3 regions of the Agromyces sp. NPDC052230 genome follow, and region 3 is predicted to be linked to each of the others. Evidence: predicted binding sites of a transcription regulator. Region 3 holds the regulator's gene; each other region holds the start of a gene.

Region 1 (7,104 bases), on a different contig from region 3:
GAGCCGGTTGATGCGGCAGCGGACCAGGACAGCGTGCACGGTCGAGGTCGCCAGGCCGAGTTCGCCGGCGATCTGCGCCGGACCGAGTCGGCGCCGCCACCTCGCTTTGACGATCTTCTTGACGATCAGCTGCGGCGTCTTCGTCGGCATCGAATGCGGTCGGCTCGAGCGATCGGCCATTCCAGCCGGGCCCTCGGCCCGGTACCGGGCCGCCCACCTGCGGGCAGTGACGGTCGAGACCATGAACATCTTCGCCGCTACCGACGGCGTCCAGTGGTCGTCGACGATCAGGCGTGCCAGCCGAAGACGAGCGCGCGGGGTCAACAGCGCGTTAGCGTGGGACACGAAGGCCTCCAGGTTGTCGAAGCGGTTCCTTGAACAGCTCCACTTCACAACCGGAGGCCTTCGCCCTTCAGCAGATCAGGCCCGTGTCCCAAACAACGTCCCTGGACATCGCAACTAGTCGAGGGTCGTCAGCCGCGAGGCGGCGACGTGCTCGGCGCGGCGCTCACCGCGGCCACCGGCAGGTGCGCCGCCGACGTAGAGCCAGCCCAGCAGGCGCTCGTTCGCCGCCAGCCCGTGCATCTCGGCGACGAGCGGATGCCGCGTGTGCGGGCCCGAGCGCCACATCACGCCCCAGCCGGCCTCGTCGAGCAGCAGGCTGAGCACGTGGGCGACGCCGGCGGCTGAGGCCTCCTGCTCCCATTCGGGGACCTTCGGATGCTCCGGCGTGACGACGGCGACCACCGCGATCAGGAGCGGCGCGCGGAGCGGCTTTCCGGCAAGCTTCGCCGCGGCGTCGCCCTCGGCGCCCGCAGCCCGGGCGAGGGCCTGTCCGAGACGCTCACGGGCGCCGCCGCGCAGGGCGATGAGGCGCCACGGTCCGAGCGAGGCGTGGTCGGCGACGCGCGCGGCGCCCTCGAGGAGTGTCCGGAGCGCCTGGTCGTCGGGTGCGGCATCCGTCACCTTCGGCGACGACCGCCTCGCGAGCGCCGCCTCAAGTGCGGAGCCCACGCGTCAGGACTCCGCGTTGAACCCGAGGGCGAGCGAGTTCATGCAGTAGCGGTCGCCCGTGGGGGTGCCGAAGCCGTCGGGGAAGACGTGGCCGAGGTGCGAACCGCACGCGGCGCAGCGCACCTCGGTGCGGACCATGCCGAGCGAGGCGTCCTCGATGAGCTCGACGGCCTCGGGACGCACCGACTCGTAGAAGCTCGGCCAGCCGCAGCCCGAATCGAACTTCGTGCCGCTCTTGAAGAGCTCGGCGCCGCAGGCGGCGCAGGTGTAGACGCCGGCGCGTTCCTCGTCGAGGAGCTCGCCCGACCACGGGCGCTCGGTCGCCGCCTCGCGGAGCACCGCGTACTGCTCGGCGTCGAGCTCGGCGCGCCACTCCTCATCGGTCTTGTTCACGCGATACGCCATGAGCGCTCCTTCCGATCCGTTCGCCGTGGTCTCTCACCATGGTCGCAGGTCTTCACCCCCTCCATGCAACGTGTGACGCCCTGCCACTGTTCCGTGACGACGCACACGCCGAGACGCTCGGCTTCCTCATGGCTGCGAGTCCCTAGGATGTGCTGCAGGCGGAGACCCTCCGCAGGACGGGAGGATGCATGAGTGCCGGACCGGTCCCCGCCCGCGGTGATGACGGAGCGCTCGACGAACGCGCGGTGCGCGTGCTGACGTTCGAGGCGAGGGCCTGGCAGCAACCGGGCCAGAAGGCCGAGGCCATCCGCGAGGAGTTCGGCATCTCAGCCGCCCGGTACTATCGGATCCTCGGCGAACTCATCGATTCCCCTGCAGCCCTCCGCTTCGACCCCATGCTGGTCAAGCGCTTGCAGAGGATGCGCGAGGCGCGTGCGGCGACGCGCGCGCGTCGCTCCCTCTCGATCGGCCGACCGCTCGACTGAGCGCGGCCCCGACCCCCGACTGGACCCATGGCGCAGAAGTTCCCCCGCGACCGATTCGACTCCATCCCTCACGGCATCGAACGGGTCGGCGCGCACCGCGCCCCGGTGCGACGCGGCGCGCGATGGGTCGCGTTCGGCTGGGCGGCGCTCGCGACCGTCGTGCTCGTCGCGGTGGGCATCGGCTCGGTGGTCATCCTGAACGACCGCCTGAACTTCGGCGACCCGGGTGCGGCCGCCACGCCATCGCCCACGCCGGTCGCAGCCCCGCCGACCATCGCGCCCGACGTCCCGGTGACGGTGCTGAACGGCACGACGACGTCCGGTCTCGCCGCGCGAGCGGGCGAGACGCTCACGGCGGCCGGGATCCCCGTAGGGACGACGGCGAACGCGAGCACCAGCGACATCACCGAGACGGTCGTCTACTACGCCACACCCGATCTCGAAGGCGCAGCCCGCGGCGTGGCGCAGGCCGTCGCCGAGGCCGACGTGCGGCTCTCCGAGCAGTTCGCCCAGGTCGGGACCCCGCTCGTGCTCGTGGTCGGTTCCGACTACGCCACGGCGATCGGGGGCTGATTGTCGCCGAATCGTTGCCATTCTGCGACCATTTCGTGCGTCCTGGCTCTTGTGTCGCAGTAACTCGGCGTTGTTATCTGGGGGTTGGTCGCTCGATCCCGTGTGGAACGCCCGGCGCCGCCCGCGGTGTTCCGTCAGCACGATCCGAAGGGGCCCGGTACAGGCGACAGGCACGTGCTGATCTGCACAACGGCAACATGGGAGCAACGCATGGCGAACGGAACCGTCAAGTGGTTCAACGCTGAAAAGGGTTACGGGTTCATCACCGTCGATGGAGGCCAGGACGTCTTCGTCCACTACTCCGCCATCGACATGGCGGGGTACAAGGTACTCGAGGAGGGCCAGCAGGTCGTCTTCGAAGTGGGCACCGGTTCGAAGGGTCCGCAGGCCGAGGCCGTCCGCCCCGCCTGAGTTCTGCACTCGAGCGCGTCGCCGGTGCGCCGGGGGCGCGTTCACCGTCCCGCCGCCGGTCCTGCCGAACGGGCGGATGTCTCGTCGGCGCGTCGATCGCACGCGCTCGGACGCCGTCGTACCATGACGCCATGGGGAGCAGGGCCCGTGCGGCCCATCGGTGGCGGATGCCGGTCGGCGCGGTCGTGGCATCCGTGTTGCTGCTGACCGGTTGTGCGAACGTGCCGCTGGATCTGTTGGTGCCCCCGACCGCGTCCGCCGGCGGTCACGGACCGCCCGATCCGGTGACCCTCGCGCCGCTGCGAGGCACGCCGGCCGATGCGGCGGCGCTGCGGCATCCGTCGCTCGCGGCGAAGATCGACAACCACGAGGCGGCGCGCCCGCAGCTCGGCCTCAACCGCAGCGACATCGTGTTCGAGGAGCTCGTGGAGGGCGGCCTCACGCGGTATCTGGTGGTGTGGCACTCGGACGTGCCCGACGCCGTCGGTCCGGTGCGTTCCATCAGGCCGATGGACCCGGCGATCGCCTCGCCGTTCAGTGGGATCATCGCGTACTCCGGCGGCCAGCCGGGCTTCGTCGACCTCATGAAGGCGACCCCGCTCGTGAACCTCGTGTTCGATGAGGACGACACGGGCCTCTTCGAGCGCGCTGTGGACCGGCCCTCGCCGCACGATGTGATCCTCGACGCCCCCGAGGCGGTCCGGCGGAACGCCGCCCTGTCGCCACCGCCCGCGCAGTTCACCTACGGCGACAACGATCCGCTCGCGCCGGCGGAGTTCGGCGCGAGCCCGACCTCGCGTCTGGACCTCGCGTTCTCGGAGCGGGAGGCGAGGTCGTGGGAGTGGGATGCGTCCGGCTCGGCCTGGCTCCGCTCGCAGGACGGAGAAGCCGACGTCGAGGCATCCGGCGAACGGGTGCGCGCGACGAACATCGTGACGCTGAGCGTGGCCATCGACGGGCGCTTCGGCGAGGTGCCGCTCACGGTGTTGTCCGGAACGGGCGAGGCGTGGGTCTCGGTCGCCGGGAGGACCGCGCACGGCACGTGGGTGAAGGATGCCGATGCAGCGCCCATCGTGCTGAAGGCCGACGACGGGCGCGCGCTGCCGCTCGCGCCGGGCAACACGTGGGTCGAGCTCGTGCCGGCCGAGGGGTCGGTCTCGTTCGCGCCATGACCGCGGGCGCGCGGCGGCGGTCCCGGGGGCATCCGTGCTCGCTTGCACTCGTGCCGGTAGAGTGCCAGAATCGTCTTAGCACTCACTCGTTTTGAGTGCTAAACCAACGAATCTTTGAAGACGTCCGGGAAAGGACGAGAAACACACATGGCAAAGATCATTGCTTTCAACGAGGAGGCCCGCCGCGGTCTCGAGCGTGGCCTCAACCAGCTCGCTGACGCCGTGAAGGTGACCCTCGGCCCGCGCGGTCGCAACGTCGTGCTCGAGAAGAAGTGGGGCGCCCCCACCATCACGAACGACGGCGTGTCGATCGCCAAGGAGATCGAGCTCGACGACCCGTACGAGAAGATCGGCGCCGAGCTCGTCAAGGAGGTCGCGAAGAAGACCGACGACGTCGCCGGTGACGGCACCACCACCTCGGTCGTGCTCGCCCAGGCGCTCGTGCGCGAGGGCCTCCGCAACGTCGCCGCAGGCGCCGACCCCATCCTGCTGAAGCGCGGCATCGAGAAGGCCGTCGCAGCCGTCACCGGCGAGCTGCTGAAAGCCGCGAAGGAGATCGAGACCAAGGACGAGATCGCCGCGACCGCGTCGATCTCCGCTGCCGACCCCGAGATCGGCGCGATCATCGCCGAGGCGATCGACAAGGTCGGCAAGGAGGGCGTCGTCACCGTCGAGGAGTCGAACACCTTCGGCACCGAGCTCGAGCTCACCGAGGGCATGCGCTTCGACAAGGGCTACCTGTCGGCGTACTTCGTGACGGACCCCGAGCGCCAGGAGGCGGTCTTCGAGGACCCGTACATCCTGATCGTGAACGGCAAGGTCTCGAACATCAAGGACCTGCTCCCCATCGTCGACAAGGTGATCCAGACGGGCAAGCAGCTCCTCATCATCGCCGAGGACGTCGACGGTGAGGCGCTCGCGACGCTCATCGTCAACAAGATCCGCGGCATCTTCAAGTCGGTCGCGGTCAAGGCCCCCGGCTTCGGCGACCGTCGCAAGGCGCAGCTGCAGGACATCGCGATCCTCACCGGCGGCCAGGTCATCTCCGAGGAGGTCGGTCTCAAGCTCGAGAACGTCACCCTCGACCTGCTCGGCCAGGCTCGCAAGGTCGTCATCACCAAGGACGAGACCACGATCGTCGAGGGTGCGGGTGACGCCGAAGCCATCGCCGGTCGCGTCGCGCAGATCCGTGCCGAGATCGACAACACCGACTCGGACTACGACCGCGAGAAGCTCCAGGAGCGCCTCGCGAAGCTCGCGGGCGGCGTCGCCGTCATCAAGGCTGGCGCCGCGACCGAGGTCGAGCTCAAGGAGCGCAAGCACCGCATCGAAGACGCCGTTCGCAACGCGAAGGCCGCCGTCGAGGAGGGCATCGTCGCCGGTGGTGGCGTCGCCCTCATCCAGGCCGGCAAGAAGGCGTTCGCGAACCTCGAGCTCACGGGCGACGAGGCGACCGGTGCCAACATCGTGAAGGTCGCCATCGAGGCGCCGCTCAAGCAGATCGCCCTCAACGCGGGCCTCGAGCCGGGCGTCGTCGCGAACAAGGTCTCCGAGCTGCCCGACGGGCACGGCCTCAACGCCGCGACCGGCGAGTACGGCGACCTCATCGCCCAGGGCATCATCGACCCGGCGAAGGTGACGCGCTCGGCGCTGCAGAATGCCGCGTCGATCGCCGGCCTCTTCCTCACGACCGAGGCCGTCGTCGCCGACAAGCCCGAGAAGGTCTCGGCTCCGGCCGGCGGCGACCCGACGGGCGGCATGGACTTCTAGTCCGATCCGATCGGAGGGGGCTCACCGCTCCGCATCACGAAGATGGGCGTCTCCTTCGGGAGGCGCCCATCTTCGTGTCCGCGTCGTGACGGACCTGTGATGCGGCCCGGACGGTTCGGCATCTTCGGGCCAGATATGTTGGTGGGCATGTCACCTCGCCGACGCCTCCGTTCAGTCCTCCTCGGCTCCCTTGCGATGGTGGCGGCGGTGGCATTCGCGGGTTGCGTCGCCGCGACGCCGACCGAGACGGAGCCTCCGGTGGCCACGCCCACGTCGAGTGTCGAGCCCGTCATCGCAGACGGCCCGGAGCCGCGCATCGACGCCGACTGTGATGACATCGTGGACCCCGCGGCGATGCAGGAGTTCGTCGGCGTGATCGTGAATCCCCTGGCGCCCGAGGCGTTGGCGGATCTCCTCGATCCCGATTCCGCTGCCGTCGTGCAACTCGGTGCACTCACGTGCACGTGGACGAACGGGCTGCCGCACAACCCCTTTCCCAACGAAGAACCCGATGGCCAGCTGGTCAGGCTCAGCATCCTTCCGGAAGGGCTCGAGCAGGCGATCACCTATGTCGACACCTACGACACGCGCGATCCCACGTACGGCGAGCACGTCCAGGGTCCGAGATGCCTTGGTCCGATGGAAGGGGTGAACACCGGCTACTGCGAGCTCTTCGGGCTGATCGGCCAGACCTGGGTCGAACTCGTCGTCGATCGCATCGTGGTCGAGCCCGACACGACGGCAGAGGACCTGGTGGAGGCGTTCCGGTCGGTCTTCGACTCGATGGTTTCCACGCTCGAGGCGGCGACGGCACGCGAACGGTGGTCGCCCGCGACGCCGAGTGGCAACGTTCCGGTCGACTGCGACGTCCTCACGCCGACCGCCGAGATCGTCGAGGTGACGGATGTCTCCGAACTCCGGGTCGGTGCGCAGTGGGATGGCCCCCGTGTCGGTCAGTACTGGTACGGGTTGAACACGACCGGCGCGGCGCGGTGTTCGCTCGCAATCGCGACGAGTGACGCCACCCTGGGGCAGATCGGCATCCTCCCCGCGGGCGATTGGGGGTTCTCCCGATTCGCGGACTCCTGGCTGGACTCCGGTGGAACGCCGGTCACCCTCACCGGAGTCGATGGGTCCGAGGCAATCGCTCGGTGCGACGACTCCGCGAGTGACTGCGTGATCGATTTCAGCGTCGCCGGTGACTGGGGGCGGGTGACCGTGTATCCCGCGCCCCCAGCGGGCCACGGCGGTGAGCTTCCGGCCGCTTGGGTCGA
Region 2 (7,104 bases), on a different contig from region 3:
GCTCCCTGCTCGCGAGGCAGGGCGAGCTCATCGGCATCATCGGGCCGAACGGCGCCGGCAAGTCCACGTTGCTGAAGGCGATCTTCGGTCTCGTGAAGGTGCGCGAGGGCACGATCCGCCTGAACGGCGAGGAGATCACGAATCTCAAGGCGAACAAGCTGGTGGCGAAGGGCGTCGGCTTCGTGCCGCAGACGAACAACGTCTTCCCGTCGCTCACCATCCAGGAGAACCTCGAGATGGGCCTCTACCAGAAGCCCAAGGGCATCAAGGAGCGGCTCGCGTACGTGACCGACATCTTCCCCGAACTCGGCAAGCGGCTCGGCCAGCGAGCCGGATCGCTCTCGGGCGGTGAACGGCAGATGGTCGCGATGTCCCGTGCGCTCATGATGGGTCCGCACGTGATGCTCCTCGATGAGCCCTCCGCCGGCCTCTCGCCGGTCCGACAGGACGAGGCGTTCCTTCGCGTCAAGGAGATCAACCGAGCCGGCGTGACGACGATCATGGTGGAGCAGAACGCCCGCCGCTGCCTGCAGATCTGCGACCGCGGCTACGTGCTGGACCAGGGTCGCGACGCCTACACCGGCGCCGGCCGTGACCTGCTGAACGACCCCAAGGTGATCGGCCTCTACCTGGGCACCCTCGGACAGGACTGACGGGCCGTACGCGAAGGGGCGGATGCCGCGCGGCATCCGCCCCTTCGCCGTACCCGGCGCCATTGCAGTGCCCGGTGCAACCGGTGGTGGCCTGTGCTCGCGGCGGCGCGACCTGAGGCTCTCGGCCGCCGCGCGAGCTCCGGCGGCCGTGCCGACGCGCCACCTGCCGGCCAACAACGCCCCCGCTGTTGCGCACGCGAAAGGGCCCCGGCCGAAGCCGGGGCCCTCCAGACGACGCGTACTAGTTGATGCGCTCGTACGTGTTGTCGTCGCCGTACTGGTAGATACCGATGGTCGCCTCGGTCGGGTCACCGTTCTCGTCGAGCGTGATCGGGCCGGAGGGGCCGTCCCAGTCGATCTGCTCGCCCGCGGCCAGCGCCTCGAGGGCAGCGGTGATGTCGGTGACGCTCTCGCCTTCACCGGAACCGCCCGACACCTGACGGAGGTACTCCGCGATGTCGGCACCTTCGGTGCTGTTGGCCGCGTACGCCGCCAGTGCGATCAGCACGGTCGCGTCGTACGACTCGGGGCCGTAGCTGAAGTCGGCCAGATTCGGGTCGACCGCCAGCATGCGCTCGCGGAAGTCGTCTTCCAGCTTGGGACCGGGCAGCGTGCCCTTCGCTCCGGCGATCAGGCCGGGCGCGAAGTCCGCGCTGTAGTCGGACAGGTTGCCGTCGACGAAGTACAGCTGCTCGCCCGGGTAGCCGGAGCCGACGAGCGCCGGAACGACGACCTTGGCCTCATCGAACGTGATGACCGCGACTGCGTCGGGGTTCGACGCGTTGATGGCGGAGAGCTGAGCGTCGAAGTTCGAGTCACCCGTGTTGAAGAGCTCCTCGGCGACGACTTCGCCGCCTGCCGCCTCGAAGGCCTCCTTGGTCGCGGCCGCGAGGCCGGTGCCGTAGGGGTCGTTCAGGACGAGCATGCCGAGCGTGGATGCGCCGTCTTCGGCGATCAGGTTGCCGAGCACTTCGCCCTGCAGGAGGTCGGACGGAGCCGTACGGAAGTACAGGCCGTTGTCGTCGTAGTCCGTGAAGTCGGGCGACGTGTTGGCCGGCGAGAAGTGCACGACGCCAGCGGCGGTGATCTGGTCGATCACGGTGAACGACACACCAGACGAGGCGGCGCCCACGATGGCCGAGACGTCCTGCGAGAGGAGGTCGGTCACGGAGACGGTCGCGATGTCGGTCGTGGTGTCACCGGAGTCGCGGTAGACGACCTCGACGTTGATGCCGAGATCGGCTTCGTTGATCTCCTGCGCCGCGAGTTCGACACCGGCTTCCTCGGGCGGGCCGAGGAAGGCGAGCGTTCCACTCTGCGGCAGGATCGTGCCGATCTTGAGGGTCAGGTCTCGTTCGCCGGCCTCGATCGGCAGGGCGTCGCCGGTCTCGGCCGGCTCCTCCGATTCGGCCGGGGCCGTGCCACCCGTGCTGCACGCGGTGAGGAGGAGGGCACTGACGCCCGCGAGGGCGACACCCGTCCATGCTGCGCGAGCCGAGCGCGAGGCCTTGGCCTTCGCGAATACGCTCATGTTGCTCCTTGGGACTGAAGGATTGGTACACAAAGCAGCGTCTGCTGACGCCGTGGTTTTGACAGTATTGCGCCCCCATGGCGGAAACAAGTCGCCGCGGTCACAACCGTGTAACGCCCCCGGAATCGTTACCTCTCCGACACCTTGGCGGCCGAAGACGCACGGAATCGGCGTCGAGGCGGCGCCTTTCGGTAGATTCCGGCGTCGCTGATTTCCGCCCTCCGGCCCACTCCGAAGTGGCGTCAGATCGGCTCGAGAGCGGCCCGCCGAGTCGCCCGGACGCCGCGCAGGAGGTCGAAGGTGAGCACGACGAGGGCGAGCCAGACGAGCGCGAAACCGATCCACCGTTCGAGCGGCATCGGTTCCGCCAGCACGACGACGCCGACGAGGAACTGGATGAACGGCGCGAAGTACTGGATGAATCCCATGTAGACGAGCGGGAGCCGCCGCGAGGCCGCCGCGAACAGCAGCAGCGGAACGGCGGTGACGGCGCCCGCGAGAAGCAGGAGGACCGTGTGCCAGACGCTCACCGTGCCGATGGTGAGGCCCGTGGTCATCGCGACGAACACGAGTTGGACCACCGCCAGCGGTGCGAGCCACATGGTCTCGATGGTGAGGCCCGACACGGCGTCGACCTTCGGCCCGATGCGTTTCTTGATGAGCCCGTAGAAGCCGAACGAGAACGCCAGCACGAGGGCGATCCACGGCAGCTGCCCGTAACCCAGCCCGAGCACCACGACCGCGACGATCGAGATGCCCACCGCGACCCACTGCGTCGCAGTGAGGCGCTCCCGCAGCACGAGCACGCCGAGGAATACCGTGACGATCGGGTTGATGAAGTACCCGAGCGCGGCTTCGACGACCTGTCCGGTGAGCGTCGCGAAGACGTAGGTCTGCCAGTTCACGAAGATCAGCAGGCCGGCAAGGCCCATCGTCAGCACGACGCGTCGGTCGCGCATGAGCACGGCGAACGGCCGCCACGCCCTGGTCACCATGATGAGCAGCGCACAGAATACGAGGGACAGCAGGACGCGCCACGCGACGATCTCGAAGGGACCCGACGGCGCGAGGGCGATGAAGTAGACGGGCAGGAATCCCCACAGCCCGTACGCGGCGACCGCGAATGCGAGCCCCGACCTGCTCGCAGGGCCGCGTGGGGCTGCGGGTGCGGGCGTCATGGCCTCAGGGCGATTCGTCACCGGTCCACGATACGCCTGCGTTCGGCTCCGGATGCGACGAGGCCCGGATGCCGCATGGGCATCCGGGCCTCGGACGATCGGGTTTCGACTACCGAACGACGACCGCGAGCACGTCGCGGGCCGACAGGACGAGGTAGTCCTCGCCGCCGTACTTCACCTCGGTGCCGCCGTACTTCGAGTAGATGACCTTGTCGCCGACGGCGACGTCGAGCGGAACGCGGTTGCCGTTGTCGTCGATGCGACCGGGGCCCACCGCCATGACCTCGCCCTCCTGGGGCTTCTCCTTGGCGGTGTCGGGGATCACGAGACCCGAAGCGGTGGTCTGCTCTGCCTCGACCTGCTTGATGACGATGCGATCCTCGAGCGGCTTGATGGAAACCGACACGGTTGACCCCTTCTCTAGTTGGAAAGTCTGTCTTGACGAAGACTGATTAGCAGCCTCACTGCGAGAGTGCTAAAGCGAGTCTAGGGGCGATTTGGCACTCGTGCAACGTGAGTGCCAGCCGTCGGCGGGCAGTGCTAGCGTGGCCGGGTGAACCGCGCCGAGCTCGTCGAACTCCTCTCCCCCGAGGGCCTGCGATTGCTCGACAGCCTGCCCGAATGGGACACGAAGGCGGACATCGTGCGCACGGTCGCCGCGCTCCGTCATGAGGGGCATCCGCCCGGCCTGGTGGCGACCGTGCTCAGCCAATCGAAGCTCCGTGCGAAGGCGCGCGCGAAGTTCGGCGAGTTCGCCTCGCGCATGCTCTTCACGGAAGCGGGCCTCGAGCAGGCCACGCGGCTCAAGGTCGCGGCACTGCACGCCGGTCGCTTCTCACGGGCCGGCGTCGGCCACGTCGCCGATCTCGGCTGCGGCATCGGCGGCGACGCGCTCGCGCTCGCGGCGGTCGACCTCGAGGTCACGGCGGCCGACGCCGACGAGGTGACGGCGGCGATCGCCGCCTACAACCTGACGCCGTTCCCGAGGGTGCGGGTGCTGCACGCCCGCGCCGAGGACGTGGCGCTCGGGGGGATCGGCGGCGCGTGGCTCGACCCCGCACGCCGCACGACCTCGGGCGGCACCACGACGCGGCTGACGGATGCCGCAGCGTATTCGCCGAGCCTCGACTTCGCGTTCGGGCTGGCCGATCGCATGCCCGTCGGGGTGAAGCTCGGGCCGGGCACCGACCGCGGGATCATCCCTCCCGACGCCGAGGCGCAGTGGGTCTCGGTCGACGGCGACGTGGTCGAGCTCGGGGTCTGGATGGGCAGCGTGGCGCGGCCGGGCATCCGGCGGGCGGCCCTGGTGATCCGCGACGAGCGCGCTGCCGAGCTCACGGCCGGCGGCGACAGTGAGGACGCCCCCGTCGGTCCGATCGGCGACTACGTGTACGAGCCCGACGGCTCGGTGATCCGGGCTCGTCTCATCGGCGACCTTGCCCGCGCGAACGGCGCGTGGATGATCAGCGCGGGCATCGCCTACCTGACGGCGGACACGCCGTTCGAGTCGCCCTTCGCGCGCGGCTTCCGGGTGCTCGAGCACCTGCCCGCCGACGAACGCCAGCTGCGTCAGGCGCTTGCGGCTCGTCACATCGGCACGCTCGAGATCAAGAAGCGCGGCGTCGACGTCGATCCCGCCGCCCTGCGCACGCGCCTGAAGCTCCGCGGCGACGAGCAGGCGACGATCGTGCTCACGCGCGAGGCGGGCCGGCACGTGGCGCTCCTCGTGGAGCGGCTCCGACCTCAGCTCGGCAGCGCGCCGAAGACGATCGCGTAGTAGCCGATCCACACGGCTGCGAACACGAGCCCCGCGATACCGGTGCCGATGCCGACGAACGCGAGCATTCGGCCCTCCGCCTCACGTCGCAGGCCGAGCACGCCGAACACGATGGCGGCGATCGAGAGCGGGAGCATCCAGCCCACGAACAGGGAGGCGAGCGCACCGATGGTGCCGAGTACGGCGGCGACCCAGCTGTAGATGCGTCGCTGCTGGGTGTCCTCCTCCACGGCGGCGGATGCCTCGTCGCCGAACGCGGGTCGATGCACCACGAGCAGCTGGCCCGTGGGCAGCGAACGCAACTCGCCGGTGTCGAACGGCACGTCGAACTCGCGCACCGCGGGGTCTGCGCGGAGCGTCGCCTCCGACGGAGGCTGCGGGGTGGGAATGGCCGGCTCCGCCGAAGGTTCGAGACCACCGGCGCCCGATGGCATCGCCTCGGATGGACGGGGTGTACGTGAAGGGACCTCGCCCTCGGGCGAGGCCCCTTCACGTTCGGACATCATTCGACCTCGAGGATCAGTAGGTGTAGTACGACGTGCTCGCGAACGCGACGATCCAGAGGATGATCGAGAGCAGGCCGATGGCGACGCCGATGAATCCGAGGATCATGCCCGTGAGCCACATGCCCTTGGCGGCGGGCTCCTTCTTCTTCCCGAGGAAGCCGAGCACCACGGCCGCACCCGGGATGATCAGCTGCATGATCCCGCCCACGATGGGGATGAACACCACGAAGAACCCGACGAGGCCCACGATGCCCGCGATGAGCGAGATCAGGCTGAGCACGGGCGTCGGCTTCGCCGCCGTCGTGGTGCCGTAGGCCGGGGCCACGTACCCGGGCTGCCCGTACCCGGGCTGCCCGTACCCGGGCTGACCATACCCGGGCTGCCCGTAGCCGGGCTCACCGTATCCCGGCTGCCGCGAGTCGGGCTGCGATGCCGCCGCCGAAGCCCCGTAGGCACCGGCGGGCGGCGGAGGCGGAGGCGTGGATGCACCGTAGGACGGACCTGACGGCGGCGCGGGCGGGGCCGGCGGCTCGGGCGCGGAGGGCACCTCGGGCGCCCCAGGGCCGCCCGGGGTCTCAGGGGTCGACGGCATTCCGGGGTAGGAGGGCTCCGACGGCGTCGGGAAGCCCGGCTCGGGCTCCGACGGGAAGGTCGGCTCCTCGGGCGTCGGAACGGTCGGCTCCTCGGGGGCCGGAACCGTCGGCTCCTCGGGGCTCGGGACCGTGGGCTCGTCGGGCCGCTTCGGCTCGTTCGGGGTGGTCGGGTCACTCATGGTGTTCGCCTTTCGCGAAGTCGAGGAATCGGGCGAGCGATCAGTAGTTGGTGATGACGCCGGACTGCCAGAGGGAGGCGAACACGGCGAAGAACAGGATCGTCAGGATGATGGCGATGACGATGCCCACGTAGCCGATGATGAGGCCGGCCACCGCCATGCCACGTCCCTGCTCACCGGTCTTCTTGATCTGGCCGAGCGCGATGTGCCCGCAGATGATGCCGACCAGGAATCCGATGCCCGAGAAGAGGCCGATGAGCGACGCCACGAGCGAGACGATCGCCAGCGTGTTCGTCTTGGCGCCAGAGGGCGTGGTCTGGCCGTACGCGGGTGAGCTGCCGTAGGCGGGAGCCGGCTGTGCGGGCGGCACGTAGCCGGGCTGGTCGGGAAGGTTCGGATCGGTCACGTTCGTGGTTCCCCTCGATGCTGTGGATTTCGTCGCCGCCCCATGCGGCGACGGCGCGATGCGCGCGTTCACGCGCGGCATCCGCTCACTACGTTGCACACACTATCGCGGTGGCTGCATCTCCGACAGCCTCACGCGCGGGGGCGTCACGCCTGGATATCGGTGACGGGAAGGGTGGAGTCGGCACCGAAATCCATCGACGACGGCGGATGCCCCGCCATGATGAGCTGCGCGCCGAGCTCGGCGATCATGGCACCGTTGTCGGTACAGAGCGACAGCGG
Region 3 (7,104 bases):
CGGGGTGGGCTGGTCCTCGGTGCCCGGACGGAGCTCGTCCATGGGGAAGCTCAGCACATCGGTGGGGCCTGGCTCGTCCATCCACTGCACGTGCAGCTGCTCCATGGCGCCCTCGTCGACGAGCACGATCGCGAGCTCGGCGTCGGGATGCACGTGCATGGCGTCGAGCGCGTAGACGGCGAGCCGCTGCAGTGCGCCCTCGTCGACCTGGACGCCTGACTCGTTGTTGATCTCGATGCTCACGCCTTGCCGCCCTTTCGCGGCAGGTGGTCGCGCGGTGCATTGCCGCGGCGCTCGGCGCGGTTCGCGAACTCGCGCGCCTGCTCCCGCTCGAAGCGCTGCGCCTGCGAGCGCTGGTCGAACTCGGTGTAGGCATCGACGATGCGGCCCACCAGGGTGTGCCGCACCACGTCGTCGCTCGTGAGCCGTGCGAAGTGGATGTCGTCGATGTTCTCGAGGATGCGCGTGACGATGCGGAGGCCGCTCGAGCCGCCGGGCAGGTCGACCTGCGTGATGTCGCCGGTCACGACCATCTTCGAGCCGAACCCGAGTCGGGTGAGGAACATCTTCATCTGCTCGGGCGTCGTGTTCTGGGCCTCGTCGAGCACGACGAAGGAGTCGTTCAGGGTGCGGCCGCGCATGTAGGCGAGCGGTGCGACCTCCACGGTGCCCGATGCGAGGAGCTTCGGCACGAGCTCGGGGTCCATCATCTCGTTGAGCGCGTCGTAGAGCGGCCGGAGGTACGGGTCGATCTTCTCGGTGAGGGTGCCGGGCAGGAAGCCCAGCCGCTCCCCCGCCTCGACGGCCGGCCGGGTGAGGATGATGCGGTTCACCTCCTTGCGCTGCAGCGCCTGCACGGCCTTCGCCATGGCGAGGTAGGTCTTGCCGGTGCCGGCTGGGCCGATGCCGAACACGATGGTGTTCTCGTCGATCGCGTCGACGTACTGCCGCTGGCCCTCGGTCTTCGGCCGGATCGTCTTGCCGCGGGCCGAGACGATGACCTGCCCGAGCATCTCGCTGGGCTTGGAGTTGGGGTCGGCATCGAGCATCCGGGCGGAGCTCCTCACTTCGGTCGGGGTCGGGTCCTGGCCACTGCGAACGAGCTCCAGGAGTTCTTCGATGAGGCGGCGCACACGCAGTCGCTCCTCGGTCTCGCCGCGGATGGCGATCTCATTGCCGCGCACGTGCACCTCGACGCCGGGATACTCGCGCTCGATGGACGAGAGCAGGCGGTCCTGCGGGCCGAGGAGCCGAACCATGGCGATGCCGTCGATGTGGAGCCGCTCCTCGTCGTCGCGAACGTGCCGCGCCCCTGCGGCCTCGGCCTCGATCTCGGAATCGTGCGGATCAGCCGGCAAGCGATGCCTCCTCGAGCCCGCCCGCGAGCAGGTGGGCGTGCACATGGAAGATGGTCTGGCCGCCGCCCGGGCCCGTGTTGAAGACGAGCCGGAAGTCCCCGTCGACCAGGTCGTCGGCGATCCGGTGCGCGACGTCGACGAGCTCGGCGAGGAGCCCGGGGTCGCCGGCCGCAAGCTCGACCACGTCGCGGTAGTCACCGCGCTTGGGCGTGACGACGACGTGCACGGGCGCCTTGGGCGCGATGTCGTGGAACGCGATCACCCGGTCGGTCTCGGCGACGACCCGCGCGGGGATCTCGCGCGCGGCGATGCGTTCGAAGAGGGTCGGCTCGGCACCGGAGGCGGTCATCCTCCCATCGTAGCGACGGATGCCTCACCACCGCCCGAGCGCGACGTTGAGCACGGTGATCGCGGCGGGTCCCGCCGTGGAGGTGCGCAGCACGGATGCTCCGAGCCGCACGGGTTCGGCGCCGGCCGCCACGAGGCGTTCGAGCTCGGCGGGCGCGATCCCGCCCTCGGGGCCGACGACGAGCGCCAGGTCGCGGCCGTCGAGTCGGAGGTCGGTGAGCGCGCTGCTCGCCGTGGGTTCGAGGAGGAGCATCCGGGTATCCCCGAGCAGGCCGGCCAGCTGGGCGGTCGTCGCGACCGGCCGCACGTCGGGCACGCGAGAGCGGATCGACTGCTTCGCGGCCTCGCGCACGATCGCCGCCCAGCGTTGCCGCCCCTTCTCGGCCTTCGGACCCTCCCACCGCGACACCGACCGCGACGCCGCCCACGGGACGACCGCGTCCACGCCGAGCTCGGTGGCGGCCTGCACCGCGAGCTCGTCACGATCGCCCTTCGCGAGGGCCTGCACGAGCGTGATGCGAGTCGCCGGCGCCTCCTCCACGAGGATCTCGTCGGCCTCGAGCACGAGCTCGCGCGAACCCGTCGACGTCACGACGCCGTGCACCACCGTGCCCCGGCCGTCGCCGATGGCGATGCGCTCCCCGGCCCGCACGCGCGACACGGTCACCGCGTGCCGAGCCTCGTCCCCCCGCAGCTTCACCGTGTCACCGGGAACGAGGCCCGCGAGCTCGAGCGACTCGTCGACGTAGAGGTGGCTCACCGCGACATCCGCTCAGCCGAGGAACCGGTCGCGCAGTCTCGCGAAGAGCCCCTGCTGGAAGTGACTGAGCTCCGGCGCCGCCGGCTTCTTCGATGAGGCGAACTGCTGGATGAGGTCGCGCTCCTTCGACGAGAGCTTGGTGGGGGTCACCACCTGCACGCCGATCTTCAGGTCGCCGCGCCCGGCACCGCGGAGCCTCGTGACCCCGCGGTCCTTGACGGTGAGGATCTCGCCGCTCTGCAGACCGGCCCGCAGCTCCACGTCGACGTCGCCGTCGAGCGCGTGCACGGTCGTGTTCGTGCCGAGGATCGCGTCGGTCATGGCGACCTCGAGGGTGCAGAGCAGGTCGTCGCCGTTGCGGCTGAACACCTCGTGGTTCCGCACCTTGATCTCGAGGTAGAGGTCGCCGTTCGGGCCGCCGGCGGGGCCCGCCTCACCCGAGCCGGGCATCTGCAGCCGGACTCCCGTGTCGACGCCCGCGGGGATGTCGACGGGCACGGTGCGGCGCGCGCGCACGCGGCCCTGGCCCTGACAGGTGACGCACGGCGTCGCGATGACCGTGCCGTAGCCGCGGCACGTGCCGCAGGGGCTCGATGTCATGACGTTGCCGAGGAGCGAACGCACCGAGCGCTGGATCGATCCGGTGCCGCCGCAGATGTCGCACGTCACGGGCGACGTGCCCGGTTGACAGCACGAACCATGACACGTCTCGCACGTGACGGCGGTGTCGACGTCGATGTCGCGATGCGTGCCGAAGATGACCTCGTCGAGGCCCACCTCGACGCGGATGAGCGCGTCCTGCCCGCGCTCTCGACGCGATCTCGGGCCTCGACTGGTCTGCCCGGCGCCGAAGAACGTCTCGAAGATGTCGCCGAAGCCGCCGAAGCCCTGTGCACCGAATCCGCCCTGGCCGCCGAGGTCGTACTGCTCGCGCTGCCTCGGGTCGCTCAGCACGTCGTACGCGTGCGTGACCTGCTTGAAGCGTTCGGATGCCTCGGCACCCGGGTTCACGTCGGGGTGCAGCTCGCGGGCGAGGCGTCGGTAGGCCTTCTTGATCTCGTCGGGGGTTGCGTCGCGCGCGACGCCGAGGACCTCGTAATGGTCGGCCACGGAGGGGCTTGTCCTTTCGATTGCCGGATGCCGGTCGGAGCGACGGCGGCGGATCAGCTCTCGCCGAGCGTGCGGGAGAGATAGCGGGCGACGGCGCGGACGGCCGCCATGCTGTTGGAGTAGTCCATGCGGGTGGGGCCCACGATGCCGAGACGGGAGATGTCACGCCCCGGGATCTCGAAGGCGCTCGACACGACCGAGGTCTCGCCGAGGCCGAACGAGGCGTTCTCGCGCCCGATGCGAACGACCACGGAGTGCTCGTCGGACGCCATCTCGCCGAAAAGGCGCAGCAGCACGACCTGCTCCTCGATCGCCTCGATGACGCCGAGGATGGAGCCGGGGAAGTCCTGTTCGGTGGCTACGAGGTTCGCCGCGCCCGCCACCATGAGACGGTCGGGCCGTTGCATCCGAGCCTGGTCGGCCAATGTCGCGGCGAGCGTGTGCAGCACCTCGGCGTGCCGGCGGTCGACGCTGTCGATCTCGCCCGACAGTGCTGTCGCGGCATCCGCCATCGTGCGACCGCCCGCCACCTCGTTGAGCCGTGCGCGCAATGCGGCGAGGGCCTCGTCGTCGACGGGGTGCTCGACCTCGGCGATGCGCTGCTCGACCTGCCCCGAGTCGGCGATGAGGATGCACAGCAACCGCGTCGGCGCGACCGAGACGAGCTCGACGTGACGCACCCGGGCGCTCGCGAAGCTCGGGTATTGCACGACGGCGAGCTGCTTGGTGAGCTGCGACACGAGTCGCACGGTGCGCGCGAGCAGTTCGTCGAGATCACTCGACTCGCCGAGGAAGGTCTCGATGGCCTGACGTTGCGCCGCGGTCAGCGGCCGGATCTCGGTGAGCTGGTCGACGAAGACCCGGTAGCCCTTGTCGGTTGGGATGCGACCGGAGGAGGTGTGCGGTGCCGCGATGAGCTCCTCCTCCTCGAGGAGGGCCATGTCGTTGCGGATGGTGGCGGCGGACACGCCGAAGGAGTGCCGCTCGACGATCGTCTTGGAGCCAACCGGCTCCCGCGACGCGACGTAGTCCTGCACGATCGCCCGGAGGACGGCGAGGCTGCGTTCGGAGACCATGGCCCTCGCTTCCACTCGCTTTAGCACTCCCTGTATCCGACTGCCAATACTACCGCGACATCCCGGGAAAGAGCCCGTTGCCACCGCTCGCCACGCGGCGATACCGTATGGGTACTCCGCGGGTCCCGGCAGCGATCATCCCCCGTCGCGCCCACGCGGCTCAACCGTGAACCCCCCTGAAAGGCATGGCATGACCGACCCCAACTACCCGGCCTCCGATCCGAACGCCGCGACCCCGCCGCCGCCCGCCGCCGCCGCGCCGCTGTCGCCCGAGCAGGACATCCAGTGGGGCTCGTTCGCCCACCTCGGCGGCATCCTCGGATTCATCCCGGCGCTGATCATCTGGCTCGTCTTCAAGGACCGCGGCACGTTCACGAACACCGAGGCGAAGGAAGCCCTGAACTTCCAGATCACGCTGCTCTTCGGTTACGTGATCTCGGCGATCCTCATCGTCGTCGTCATCGGCGCATTCCTCTCGTGGGTCGTCTGGATCCTCGGCGTGGTCTTCTCGATCATCGCCTTCCTCCAGGCGAAGGACGGGCGGCACTACCGCTACCCGTTCGCCATCCGCCTCATCAAGTGATCCGTACGTGAGTTTCGCCCGCCGCGGGGGCGTCCTACTCCCGCGGCGGGCGTTGCTGTGCCAGCATGAAACCGAATGAGTCTCGCCACGAGGACGAGCCCGAACGAGGAGATCTGATGTCCGACACCCCCACGCCTCCCCCGCCGCCCCAGAACCCGTACGATCAGGGCCCGGGGCTCAGCCCGAACGACGAGAAGCTGTGGTCGACGCTGATCCACATCGGTGGCATCTTCTTCGGCTTCATTCCGGCGCTGATCGGCTACCTCGTCCTGAAGGACAAGGGCCCGTTCGTACGGGCGCACACCGCCACCGCGCTGAACTTCCAGATCACGATGACGATCGCCTACGTGATCGGGTCGATCCTGACCTTCGTCATCATCGGCATCTTCATCCTCATCGCGGTGTGGGTGGTCGTGATCATCTTCAGCATCATCGCCGCGATGAAGGCCAACCAGGGACAGCCCTACACCTACCCGCTCTCGATCAAGTTCGTGAGCTGAGAGCGTTCAGTCCTCGAGCAGGCGCCTGACCACGGCGTCCGCGAGCAGCCGCCCTCGCCTGGTGAGCGTCAGCCCACCGGCGAGGGCGGTTTTCGCGTCCACGAGTTCGTCGGCGATGAGGCCGGCCACGGCGCGCCGGCTGCCGGCGGCGAGTGAGGCGATGTCGAGGCCGTCGCGGATGCGCGTGGCGAGCAGCACCCGCTCGGTCTCACGGGCAGGCGGGTCGAGCACCTCGCGCCCGACGGCCGGCGAGTGTCCGGCGGTCACCCGCTCGGCGTAGGCCGACGGATGCTTCGCGTTCCACCAGCGCACCCCGCCGACGTGGCTGTGGGCGCCCGGGCCGACGCCCCACCAGTCATCACCGCGCCAGTAGCCGAGATTGTGACGCGAACGGTGCTCGGACGCGGTGGCCCAGTTGCTCACCTCGTACCACTCGTACCCCGCTACGCCGAGCAGTTCGTCGGCCAACTCGTACATGTCGGCCTCGAGGTCGTCGCTCGGCTGCGCGAGCTCACCCCGACGGATCTGGCGCGCGAGCTTCGTGCCGTCCTCGACGATGAGCGCGTATGCGCTGAGGTGATCGGGCCGCTCGGCGATCGCCGCCTCGAGGCTCCGGCGCCAGTCGTCGAGCGACTCCCCCGGCGTGCCGTAGATGAGGTCGAGGCTCACGTCGAGGCCGGCATCTTTCGCCCACCCGACGACGAGCGGAACCCGCGCGGGGTCGTGCGTGCGGTCGAGCGCGGCCAGCACGTGCGGTACGGCCGACTGCATGCCGAACGACACGCGCGTGAACCCGCCCTCGGCGAGCCGCTCGAGGTACACGGGGTCGACCGAGTCGGGATTCGCCTCGGTCGTCACCTCGGCGCCGCCCGCGAGGCCGAACTCGGCACGCACGGCGGCGAGCATGCGGACGAGGTCGTCGGCGGGCAGCAGGGTCGGCGTCCCGCCACCGAAGAAGACCGTCTCAGCGGGGCGTTCGGCGATGCCGGATGCCGCGAGCACGCGCCGCGACATCCGGAGCTCCCCGATCGCATGGTCGGCGTAGTCGACCTGCCGTGCGCCGCGCAGTTCGCTCGCCGTGTAGGTGTTGAAGTCGCAGTACCCGCAGCGCACCCGGCAGAACGGGACGTGCACGTACACGCCGAACGCCCGTTCGCGCGAGCCGAGCGCGGCCGAGTGCGGCAGAAGCCCGTCGAGCGGCGCGGGTTCGCCGAGCGGAAGGGCCGATGCCATCAGGTGTAGGCGGGATGCAGCGCGCGGAGCTCGGTGCGGGTGAGCTCGCGGCGCTTGCGGCGCTGCGCCGGCGCGAGGGCGCGCGTGTCGAACATCGACCGGATGGTGAGCCACACCCCGTCGTCGTCGCGGTGCT

Evidence for each region. Region 3 encodes HrcA, which represses chaperone genes, less so after heat shock. Its sites were predicted from a motif close to TTNGCACTCGNNNNNNNCGAGTGCNAA; they were not measured.
Region 1: groL (chaperonin GroEL) is a predicted target of HrcA. The motif match lies at 4,136-4,162, and genes of this name have one in related genera.
Region 2: groES (co-chaperone GroES) is a predicted target of HrcA. The motif match lies at 3,860-3,886, and genes of this name have one in related genera.

What each region holds. Positions count from the first base shown of each region.
Region 1 is NZ_JBFAVC010000003.1:40,371-47,474, reverse strand. It holds partial or broken gene AB0K73_RS07925 (IS481 family transposase) at 1-345, opposite strand, end outside; gene AB0K73_RS07920 (nitroreductase family protein) at 460-1,014, opposite strand; gene msrB (peptide-methionine (R)-S-oxide reductase MsrB) at 1,018-1,419, opposite strand; gene AB0K73_RS07910 (DUF3263 domain-containing protein) at 1,608-1,904, shown strand; gene AB0K73_RS07905 (LytR C-terminal domain-containing protein) at 1,932-2,477, shown strand; gene AB0K73_RS07900 (cold-shock protein) at 2,688-2,888, shown strand; gene AB0K73_RS07895 (DUF3048 domain-containing protein) at 3,020-4,060, shown strand; gene groL (chaperonin GroEL) at 4,208-5,830, shown strand; gene AB0K73_RS07885 (hypothetical protein) at 5,978-7,104, shown strand, end outside.
Region 2 is NZ_JBFAVC010000003.1:181,774-188,877, forward strand. It holds gene AB0K73_RS08535 (ABC transporter ATP-binding protein) at 1-653, shown strand, start outside; gene AB0K73_RS08540 (ABC transporter substrate-binding protein) at 895-2,184, opposite strand; gene rarD (EamA family transporter RarD) at 2,427-3,362, opposite strand; gene groES (co-chaperone GroES) at 3,472-3,768, opposite strand; gene AB0K73_RS08555 (class I SAM-dependent methyltransferase) at 3,916-5,139, shown strand; gene AB0K73_RS08560 (DUF4190 domain-containing protein) at 5,106-5,573, opposite strand; gene AB0K73_RS08565 (hypothetical protein) at 5,659-6,417, opposite strand; gene AB0K73_RS08570 (DUF4190 domain-containing protein) at 6,458-6,823, opposite strand; gene tsaD (tRNA (adenosine(37)-N6)-threonylcarbamoyltransferase complex transferase subunit TsaD) at 6,970-7,104, opposite strand, start outside.
Region 3 is NZ_JBFAVC010000006.1:129,678-136,781, forward strand. It holds gene ybeY (rRNA maturation RNase YbeY) at 1-243, opposite strand, end outside; gene AB0K73_RS14210 (PhoH family protein) at 240-1,259, opposite strand; gene AB0K73_RS14215 (HIT domain-containing protein) at 1,348-1,707, opposite strand; gene AB0K73_RS14220 (16S rRNA (uracil(1498)-N(3))-methyltransferase) at 1,732-2,466, opposite strand; gene dnaJ (molecular chaperone DnaJ) at 2,479-3,576, opposite strand; gene hrcA (heat-inducible transcriptional repressor HrcA) at 3,630-4,652, opposite strand; gene AB0K73_RS14235 (DUF4870 domain-containing protein) at 4,843-5,235, shown strand; gene AB0K73_RS14240 (DUF4870 domain-containing protein) at 5,352-5,735, shown strand; gene hemW (radical SAM family heme chaperone HemW) at 5,742-6,968, opposite strand; gene AB0K73_RS14250 (DUF1990 family protein) at 6,968-7,104, opposite strand, start outside.